Regions from separate parts of the Sporosarcina siberiensis genome, predicted to be linked through region 2. Evidence: a T-box and tRNA genes for the amino acid it is inferred to sense, from the RefSeq annotation. Region 2 holds a T-box; the other holds one or more tRNA genes.
The links. A T-box is a leader RNA that pairs with one kind of tRNA and senses whether it is charged. The one in region 2 lies ahead of alaS (alanine--tRNA ligase), so its partner is inferred to be a tRNA-Ala.
Positions count from the first base shown of each region.

Region 1 (5,714 bases), on a different contig from region 2:
ATGATATCTTCTTGCAGCTTTTTTGATTTTGAACAAACGTTGTGAAGTTTTGGTGGAGTGTTGAGATGTTTAGTGTAAACGTTGCAAGGTTTTGATGGAGTGTTGCGAAGTTCTGTGGAAACGTTGTGAAGTTTGTGAAGCGTTGCGAGGTTTGGTTAAAACGTTGTGAAGTTCCGGTGAAAAAGTAAATTAAAAAGCACTAGGGTATCTATAACGAATAGACACTCTAGTACTTATTGGGAAAGTTTTTCTTACATTAAATAAAAGTTACTGTTCTTCTTCAATATCGAGTTTTGTACCGTCGTCGAAATCTATTTCTAAATCAAACTTTGAATACATATCAATTCCGTAATACTCTAATATCTTGTCGATCACATCTTGTTTAGAAGTGTCTTTTGTTATGAAAATGTCGACGAAAAGTTTGTTCAGTTCATTAAAAGCTTCCTCATCTTTTAGCTTTACGTTTTCAAGCTTATTTTCGAATTCAGCCTCAATCTTACTTTTCGATACATCATATTCGGCGTCAATTGCATCCTTACCATCGATTTCAATATCAAGATCGAATTTATTAAAACCATATCCATCGCCAGTCTCTATAGAGCCGCCGACTTTGTCTCTTTCAGGAATAACAAGAGCCTCTTCTGTGTTCTCTTTATCTGCATTCTTGCCTAAATTACCACAACCACCAACAATTAAAGCTCCGAGCAACAAAACAAATCCTAAGAATATAAACTTTTTCAAGTTTTCCACGGCCTTTCAAATTTAATTTCCCTATTCTTATTTTTACCTCTTTGTAAGGAAATTAAACAAAAAAGAATTGTCAGTCAAAAGATCACCATTTTGCGATGTGTTCTTCTGAACAACCAAGCATTTGCCGAATCTTTAGTTTGGAGTGGTTTTCTAATAGTATTTCTCCATCAAAATACCCCACTAGTTGATGTACCTCAGTTCGAACGATTTTAATGTTTGTCGCAGAAACACGTTCAAAAAAAGGTGTGAATGTTAGATTCACCGTATCGGAAAATTTCGTTTGTATTTTCCATTGGTTCATAAAGTTAGATGAATCATAAGTGAATATAACATCCTCATGAATTTTTGTCATAGCTCCATTGATGAATACTGCATTTTCAGTCATACCAGTACCATCAGTCCATTTTCCTCCGAAGTTTAGCCCGATTCTGCGACCGCCAAGTCGTTGAGAAGCCATAGCCCAATTCCACTCTGCATTTCGTGGCCAAATACCACGTCCATAATCAAGCACAGCAAAACTATAATCTGGATTAAAATCATATCTTTTATCGCCAATCTTTACAAAACCGGAAGTTGGAAGTGTATGGTGTTTGGCTGTGAATTGAAAAACGTTTCGACTTTTTGGGATTACAACATTCAAAGACTCATCATTTGGTGGATGAGTGATGTGTAAATCGGCGTGTAGTATTTCATTATCAAAATCAGGAATTGTTACGGAAAGATGAGTCTCTCCCTGAATGTGAAACATTTGAACGGTGAGATTATCATTTGTAAATTTAACGCTTTCAAGAACATTTTCGGGCATTTTTACGGATCGCCCCATTGGAATTGTTATTTGTTTTTCAAAAAAGCGCTGAGTTTCATAATCTAAAATATAAACAAAACAGACGACGGCATAGTCAATATGACTAATTGTTGCAGAAAACATGAGATTTTCTCCGTATACACACCAGTAATTCCACTTCTTTTTTTTCATGAAGTTTTTCGCTAAATTACTTTGGATTAAAGGATGCCGAGCAAAGCCGATTGCTTCTGGATTAAGCAATCCCTTGCTGTCGCAAAGTGTAACGGGTGCTGTGATTTCTCTTTCAACGTGCTGCATGCCGACTTCCCCCTGACTATTGTTTTTATAATGACTTATTGCTATACTTCTTATTGTACCAAATTAACGGGGGCTTAGCTCAGCTGGGAGAGCGCTTCGCTGGCAGTGAAGAGGTCGTCGGTTCGAGCCCGATAGTCTCCATAGGTAAGATGAAAGTGTTTCGGGATTTTTCCGAGGCACTTTTTTGTGGTTTAATATTGAGAAGTTGATTGCGATTGCATTTAAGTACTTCTTTCTTTTATTCAACCGAAATTGCATTCCTATCGTCTTTCATTCATAAGTTGTCAAAAGGAGGCTGTGTTTAATGTACGATAGGGAAGCGGCAGTTCAATATGCGAATAAGTGGTGGAACGACTACAACCCTGCATATCCGAAATTTGATGTAGATTGCACAAACTATGTATCACAATGTTTACGTGCGGGTGGGGCACCGATGTGGGGATATCCAAATCGTGAAAAGGGTTGGTGGGTTCAAGGGGGAACTTGGAGTTTAAGTTGGTCAACATCTCATTCACTTAGATGGTATTTAGGCACATCGAAAAAAGGATTGACTGCGACACGGGTAGCATCCGCAGATTTACTTGAACCGGGTGATGTGATCTCTTATGATTTTCAAAACGATGGAAGATACGACCATTCAACAATTGTTACTGCAAAAGTGGGTGGGGTTCCACTTGTCAATGCACATACGTATAACGTTCGGCAGCGGGATTGGGCGTACAAAGATTCCTATGCAAGCACACCAGATGCTAGGTATGTATTTTTTAAAATTAACGACCATTTTTCATGATGAAGATGTAAGGCATCTGGTAACTAGACATGAAAAAGACAGTTCATCTTTAAATAGATGAACTGTCTTTTTGAATTATTTTTCATACCATAAAACTGCAAGTGTACCTTCTCCGGCATGTACAGCTAGAACGGAACTCATTTCACCAATTTCAACTTCCATTCCAGGAACTTGTTCTTGAATAAGTTTTTTCAATTGATTGGCTTGTTCTATAACATTGCCTTGCATAAGATAGATTTTATGAATGCCATTTTTATGTGCCTCAATTACTTTATCAATCAAATATTGCATAGCACGTTTTTCGGAACGGACTTTAGCGATTGGTTCTAGTTCGCCAGAGGCATTGATGTGAACGATAGGTTTCACTTTTAATAGACTGCCGAGATAAAACTGTGCAGCACTCATGCGACCGCCTTTATATAACTGTTCTAAATTACCCATTAAAATATAGGTGTTACAACTGCCAACCATCTGGTCAAGTTCAACTTTAATTTCCGCTACGGTTGCACCATTTTTATGCATTTCCATGCCGTGTTGGAGGAGTCCTGTAATTCCGTAAGACAATTGAAGGGAATCGACAAATGTAATAGGGAACCCAGCAATTTCGGCGCCACCCATTGAAGAGTCGAGCGTTCCACTCATTTTTGACGATAAATGAACAGCAAATGCTTCTTCATAGTCTTCAGCAATTATTTTATATTTTTCTCCAAACTCTCCAGCTGAAGGTTGCGAAGTTTTAGGAAATTGGTCAGCGTTTCTAATTTTTGTATAGAGTTCCTCAGCTGTTAAATCGATACCATCTATATATTGGTCTTCTCCAAAATGGATATTTAGAGGTATCGAAAAGAAGTCTGGATTTTCTTGAAGTTCTTTTGGGATATAGGCAGTACTATCTACAATCCAGGCTATTGGTTTTTTTGCCAAAATAAAATCCCCCTTTTTAGTTGTTTTTACACACTATTAATATTATACCATGAAAAGTAATCAGAAAGTATTGTAAATAATGATTGGTTCGTTCAAATTCAAGGAATCGGCAAATAAAAACAAGTTAAGGTATAATGGAAAAAAGAACATCAAAAGGGGAAATGGTTAATGAATGAACAAGCCTTATCAGTAAGAGATGCAATCCTTACACGTCGTTCAATAAAAAATTTCAACGTACAGCCAGTGGATACCGAAAATATTGCGGAAATCCTAGAAGATGCTTCATGGGCACCGAATCATGGAAACCGTAATCCTTGGCGTTTTGTCGTCGCTGCGAGCGGGGAATACACTGCGTTTTTAGATGTACTTCGTGAGTACGGCGTGCCTAAATGGAAAGAGCTAGATGAAGATGCGCTAGAGCAACAAATGAAGAAGTTTACGGGTCCCGGTGCAGCAGTTTTTGTAATTGTTCCGGAAGACGCACGTCAGAAAGAAAGACTAGAAGATTACGCGGCAGCAAGTATGTTTATCCAAAACGCACAACTGCTTGCGTTGGATAAAGGAATCGGCACTTGCTGGAAAACTCCTCCGTTTTTGGATAACCCGAAATTCAGGGCAGACCTTGGAGTAAAACAGGGTGAAAGAATCATTAGTATGTTGCAATTCGGTTATTTTGATAATGCTCCGAAAGCGCGTCCACGAGTTGATATGACTGAACTCATTACATATTTCGGTCGTGAAATAGAATAAACAAAAAACCGGATTGCGTTTAGTACATGCAATCCGGTTTTATTGTTGTAAAAAAATATATCCGACACTTGGGACGTGATATCCGACAAACGCATGCGGATATCTGACAAGTAAAGGGTTATATCCGACACATCCAACGATATATCCGACAGTTTAAACATAATATCCGCAAAACGGGACTTAAGACCGCCATAAAAAAGCCGAATCCTCAAAAGGATTCGGCTTTCATCTTATTTTTTAAGTTCATCCCGCGTAAAATGAGCAATTTCGTAGTAATAATCGCCAATGACGCGCAAACCTTGGTCAAAGTTTTCCAAGTGGAAGTGTTCATTTGGAGCATGGAAGTTTTCCGATGCGAGACCGAAGCCCATTAGAACGACAGGAAGGTCCAGGATTTCATCAAAAGCAGCTACAATTGGAATCGATCCTCCACCACGTATGTAAGCTGTTGGTACATTGTATACTTTTTCATACGATCGACCGGCTGCTTGAATTGCAGGATGTTCGAATGGTGTGATATATGGTTTACCTTTGTCAAATTCGGTTACAGTAACAGTGACTCCGACGGGTTTATGTTTTTCGATATGTGCTTTAAGTTTTTCAACAATTTCTTCAGGATCTTGGTTTGGAACGAGGCGACATGTTATTTTTGCTCCGGCTTCAGCTGGTAACACCGTTTTAATGCCTTCACCTGAAAATCCGCCGAAAATACCGTTGAGCTCAAGTGTTGGTCGAACCCATGTCTGTTCAAGATGTGTATATCCTTTTTCACCGAACAACTCTGGTACTTCCAATTCATTTTTTAACGCTTCTTCGTCAAAACCGAGTGCATCATAGGCTGCACGTTCTTCATCCGATAGTGCTTGAACATTGTCATAAAAACCTTCTACAGTTATTGTTCCATCTTTATCACGGAATGAAGCGAGGACTTCAACTAGGGCATGGAGTGGGTTTTGAACACCACCTCCGTATAGTCCAGAGTGAAGATCGCCTTTTGCTCCTTTGACATCGATTTGAACGCCGCAAAGTCCACGAAGTCCGTAACATACAGCAGGTTTGCCAGGTCCGTACATTCCTGTATCTGAAATGACAATGAGATCAGCAGATAGTTTTTCTTTATTTTCTTCGATGTATTTTTCAAGACTAGGGCTGCCCACTTCTTCTTCGCCTTCGATTAAAAACTTAACGTTTACAGGTAGGCTTCCGGTTTCTTTAATAAGCGCTTCAACCGCTTTTACGTGCATAAATACTTGTCCTTTATCATCACTTGCTCCGCGTGCAAATAATTTGTTGTCACGAATTTCAGGGTCGAATGGACCGCTTTCCCAGAGTTCAATTGGATCTACAGGTTGTACATCATAATGACCGTAAACAAGAATTGTAGGTTTTCCTTCTGCA
Region 1 is NZ_JBHUGI010000034.1:334,365-340,078, reverse strand. It holds gene ACFSFY_RS15605 (YusW family protein) at 268-741, opposite strand; gene ACFSFY_RS15600 (DUF2804 domain-containing protein) at 833-1,852, opposite strand; tRNA gene ACFSFY_RS15595 (tRNA-Ala) at 1,921-1,993, shown strand; gene ACFSFY_RS15590 (amidase domain-containing protein) at 2,157-2,642, shown strand; gene ACFSFY_RS15585 (DegV family protein) at 2,718-3,566, opposite strand; gene ACFSFY_RS15580 (nitroreductase family protein) at 3,735-4,316, shown strand; gene ACFSFY_RS15575 (dipeptidase) at 4,547-5,714, opposite strand, start outside.
Region 1: it encodes a tRNA-Ala, which carries the amino acid that the T-box ahead of alaS (alanine--tRNA ligase) is inferred to sense. The anticodon was not compared.

Region 2 (5,714 bases):
GATTTTCGACGTGGATTCAATATGACAACCTCCACAAAGTTCGATTGAATAAGAACCAATCGACACGACTCGCACAACATCGCCATATTTTTCACCAAACAAAGCCATAGCACCAAGTTTTTTTGCTTCTTCAATTGGTCTTTCGACAATTTCCACGGCAAAATCAGACCATATCTGAGTGTTTACAATTTGTTCGATTTGTTCTAGTTCTTCTTTTGTCACCGACCCAAAATGAGAGAAATCGAATCTTAAACGATCTGGTCCAACATATGATCCCGCTTGGTTAACATGATCTCCTAACACTTCTTTAAGTGCCTTATGAAGAAGATGTGTTGCGGTATGATTTTGAACAATTCGTTTTCGAGCGTCTTTATTTACCGCAGCATGAACTTTAGAACCTTCAACCAATTCTCCGGAACGAATGACTCCTACATGTAAATTTTGTCCATTAGGTGCTTTTTTAACATTTTTAACATCCGCAATAAATGAATCATTTGAAATTGTGCCAATATCCGCTACTTGACCTCCACTTTCAGCGTAGAAAGGAGTTCGATCGAGTATGAATTGTACTTCATCGCCCTCTGATGCAGCTTTTATTTCTTCGCCACTTTGTAACAATGCAACTACAGTCGACTCGCATTCAAGTTGGGAATAACCAAGAAATTCACTAGGATGATGAATGTCTCCTAAAACTCCCGATTGCACATGCATTGAATCGACATCTTGACGCGCTGAACGTGCACGTACTCTTTGACTTTCCATCTCTTTATTAAAACCTTCTTGATCGACAGTAAAACCCACTTCTTCAGCAAATTCTTCAGTTAGTTCAATCGGGAAACCATACGTATCATAAAGCCGGAATGCATCGACACCGGGAACAATAGTTGAGCCTGATGATTGAGCATTTTCAATGACCTTAGTTAATAAACTCATCCCATCACTAAGCGTTTCATGAAATCGGACTTCTTCATTATTAATAACTTTCATTATAAATTCTTGTTTTTCACGTACTTCAGGGTAAAAATCATGCATGATATCTCCTGTTACAGGAACAAGTTCATACATGAAAGGTCGGTTAATACCCAGTTTCATAGCAAAACGGATGGCTCTTCGCAACAATCTTCTTAGTACATACCCACGACCTTCATTCGATGGAAGCGCACCATCTCCAATAGCAAACGAAACTGTCCGAATATGATCCGCAATGACTTTGAAGGCCATATCCTTTTCAATATCCGTTCCATACTTTTCACCAGAGATACCTTCAACTGCTTGAATGATTGGCATAAATAAGTCTGTATCATAGTTCGTTGGCACTTCTTGAATAACAGAAACCAATCGTTCAAGTCCTAATCCAGTATCGATGTTCTTTTTCGGGAGGGGTGTATAGGTATGGTCTGGATTATGGTTAAATTCAGAGAATACAAGGTTCCAAATCTCAAGGTACCGTTCATTTTCTCCACCCGGATAAAGTTCAGGATCGGAAAAGTCATCCCCATAAGTTGGTCCTCTATCAAAGAAGATTTCAGAGTTGGGCCCACTTGGTCCCTCTCCTATATCCCAGAAGTTTCCTTCTAATCGTATAATTCGACTTTCCGGAATTTGAATCTTATCCCTCCAAATTCCATACGCTTCCTCATCTTCAGGATGAACTGTAACCGAAAGAAGCTCCGGATCGAATCCAATCCATTTCACATCCGTTAAAAACTCCCACGCACGTACAATGGCTTCTTCTTTGAAATAATCTCCAATTGAAAAATTACCAAGCATTTCAAAAAAAGTATGATGTCGTGCCGTTTTCCCAACATTTTCAATATCATTTGTTCGAATTGATTTTTGGGCATTCACGATACGCGGATTATCCGGAATTATTCTTCCATCAAAATATTTCTTTAATGTTGCTACTCCACTATTAATCCAAAGAAGAGATGCATCGTCAATAGGAACTAGTGGAGCGGAAGCCTCTACACTGTGCCCATGTTCTTTAAAATAATCTAGAAATAATCGCCTGATTTCAGATGACGTTCTTTTTTGCATTCATAAAACCCCCTAAATAGTTTAAAAACATAATAATAAATCAGCTGAAGAAACCTAACTCGAGCGCAGAAATTGTTGAATCTAAAAAATCCCCGCCCCTAAATACAAGGGGCGAAGATTCAAAATCTCGCGGTACCACCCTAATTACCGAATAATTACTTCGGTATCTCTGGTTGCCTTAACGCGGCGAACGGCAGTGTTGAACTGCACTCAGGAGTAGCTTTCGACACTTTATTAACGAAAGCCCTCTCAGCCTAGGGGCTTCTTTCTTTACGTAACTGGGTGTGTACTTTCTCCGTCAAAGCATTACATCTATTTAAATGAAGTATAGAAAAGTTCCGAGCTCATGTCAATCAGCAGCTTCGAAAAAAGTGTAAGGAGTGATGCCATCCATACCAATCATTGGATTGATTGAGACAAATGTTTCTGTTGTCAATTTATAAACTGAATGATCATCCTTAACTTCTTCTTGAATCGAACTACTTGAACCTTCATGCTCCGGTTCCTTTTTACTCGTAGTTTCTATAAGATCTATAGTTTCTTCTGTTAAACGCTCTTTCAATGTTGTTTGTCTTTCAAGCTCATCCGCTCGGGCAATGCCCGCTCTAAATTCGGAAGGTTCCCCACATAAAATGAGGAAGTTTTTAGCTCTAGTAATCCCCGTATATATTAAATTTCTCTTCAGCATTTTTCGATGACTTCGAACAATGGGCATAATTACGATTGGGAATTCACTGCCTTGCGCCTTATGAATTGAACAACAATACGCTAATGTAATTTGCTTTAAATCACTTCGTTCATAATTCACTTCAATTCCGTCATAAGAGACAACAAGCAATTCTTTTTTATCAATCGTTTCTTTTGCTTTAAGAATTGCGACGACTTCACCCATATCCCCGTTAAACACATTACTTTCAGGTTGGTTCACGAGTTGCAAGACTTTGTCTCCAATACGGTAAACGGCTTCACCAAAAATAACTTCTTTTCGTTTAGGCCCCGGTGGGTTCACCATTTTTTGAATCATCGTATTCAGCGCATCTATTCCTGCCGGACCTCTATACATAGGTGCTAAAACTTGAATTTCTTTAATTGTATGTCCTTTAGAAATCGCATTTGTCACGATTTGTTGAACGACTTCAAGAATACTTTCACTATCCGCTTTTATAAAAGATCGATCGGATGTTTTATTTGTTATATCGTCTTTCCATTCAGATCTTTTTATCATATGTGCCATTTCAATTATTGTTGAACCCGCACTCTGACGATAAATCTCTGTAAGTTCAATGACTGGAACCTTGCCAGAAGTAAGCATATCTTTCAATACTTGTCCAGGACCTACGGATGGCAACTGGTCTTGGTCTCCAACAAACAATATTTGCACATCATTTGGAAGTGCTTTTAATAATTGGTGTCCAAGCCAAGTGTCGACCATCGACATTTCGTCAATGATTACAAGTTTCCCTTCGATTTCACGCTCTGTTTCCTCATCTTTTTCTCGACCTGTAAAACCAAGAAGACGATGAATAGTCATTGCGGGCAATCCAGTAGACTCCGACATTCGTTTTGCAGCTCGACCCGTTGGTGCTGCTAATATAATGGGAAAGACTTCGTTCTTTTTAGAATATTCTAGCGGGTCAAGTGATAACCCGTGCAACTGTGCATACACTTCAACAAAACCTTGGATGACAGTTGTTTTACCTGTTCCCGGTCCACCCGTAAGAATCATTGTTGGTGAATGAAGTGCAGTTTCAATTGCAGCAACTTGCGTTTCAGCATAGTTGACGCCAATCCGCTCTTCTACTTCTCCAATCGCTGTTCTAATTTCGGACACGGGAAATTGTTCTTTTGTTTCATTTTCCAATAAGCGGCTAATTTTCGAAGCAATTCCAATCTCCGAGAAATAAAGAGACGGTAGATAGATTCTACGTCCTTCCACAGCTATTTTCCCTTCTTCAACAAGTTGGATAATTGCGTCGGATATCGAATTAAATTGAATTTCGAAAGATTGACTCATTTCCAGAAGACGTTTTACTAGTGGCAATACTTCCTCACCATCTAAATAAACATGTCCTTCCGATTGAACGGCCTGATTCATGGAATACAGTATTGCTGCCTTAATTCGCGAGGGATGATCTCCAATAATCCCTAAATTCTTTCCAAGATCATCGGCTCGCTGAAACCCTACTCCCTCAATTTCATCAGTTAAACGATAAGGGTTTTCTGTTAGTAGGGAAAGAGAATCTTCTCGATATGTTTGGTAGATTCGCATGGCAATTTGCGGGCCAAATCCCCATTCATTAAGTTGGATAATCGTCCGCTCAAGCCCCATATTTTGTTCGAGGACTGAAACGAGAGTTTCTTTCCTTTCCTTAGAAAGCTTAGGTACTTTATCTAGAACTGTGGAATCGTCTAAAATCAGCTTGATTGCATCTTTGCCAAGCGTTTTAACAATTGTATCAGCTGTCTTCATCCCAATCCCTGGAAATAAATCCCCTGACAAATAATGAATGAGACCTGTTTCAGTAGCAGGCATTTCTTTAGCAAAAGTATGTACGTCAAACTGAACACCATAGGTTGGATGTTTGACAAGTCTTCCTGTGAACTTGTAATCATCGTCAGGTGTCAGTCGCGGAAAATTTCCTTTTACAATGATTTCTTTATCTTCATTACCGCTATTCGTTTCCTGAACCTTTAATTTAATGATTGTAAAAAGATTATCCGGATTATGGAAGATTGTCACAACCGGTCGTCCGACCAGAAATATTTCTTCTGTTTCTTCCATAGCCAACATCTCCTTAGTTTTCACTTTGTTGAATCATGTCGTAAATATAGCGAGCTTGTTCATAATCATCTTCTATAGTAAATGCTTGTTTTAAATGGGCCAAAGCATCCTCTTTTCGATCGGAAGATACCGCGTAAAGAAATCCAATATTATAATGAGCATCTGCATTGCTTTCTTCTTTATCAAGAATAAAAAGAAATTCCTTTTCAGCTTCTTGGAAGAGCTCCAAATTTGCAAGAATAATTCCATAAGATAATCTTACTTCTAAATCTTCAGGGGCAAGTTCAGCTGCACGTTGCATATACGGGAGTGCTAATTTTGCTTTATCCATACGTTCAAGACTTTTCGCGAGCATAAAATACGCATCGGATTCGTCTACACCTTTACGAACTGCAAGCTCATATAATCGTGACGCTTCTTCATAAAGCTCTTTATTGTAGTACAGACTCGCAAGACCATAATACGCAGTGCCCGCTTCTGGGTCTAATACAATTGCTTTCTGAAAAAAAGGTTCCCCTTTTTCAGCATCTCCTAGGGACGCAAACACATTTCCAAGGTTAATATAACCAACAGCATCTTCTGGTGCATTTTCAATTGCTTGCATAAAGGCTTCTACTGCTTTTTCGTAGGAGCCATCCTGTAACGCTTTTATTCCAATTTCATTGTATTCCATACTATAATTCCCCTTATCCGACGTAATCTAGTTGTTTACCATTTTTTATTACCGTATCTATTGTTCCCCCACCCAAACATTCGTCTCCGTCATAAAAGACTACAGCTTGTCCTGGAGTTATGGCACGAACCGGTTCTACGAATCGTACAATTGCTGTATCATCACTTGTTAACTCAACAACAACTTCAGTGTCTGGTTGGCGATAGCGGAATTTCGCAGTAC
Region 2 is NZ_JBHUGI010000006.1:341,053-346,766, reverse strand. It holds gene alaS (alanine--tRNA ligase) at 1-2,037, opposite strand, end outside; T-box leader at 2,142-2,348, opposite strand; gene recD2 (SF1B family DNA helicase RecD2) at 2,387-4,819, opposite strand; gene ACFSFY_RS04615 (tetratricopeptide repeat protein) at 4,833-5,492, opposite strand; gene mnmA (tRNA 2-thiouridine(34) synthase MnmA) at 5,506-5,714, opposite strand, start outside.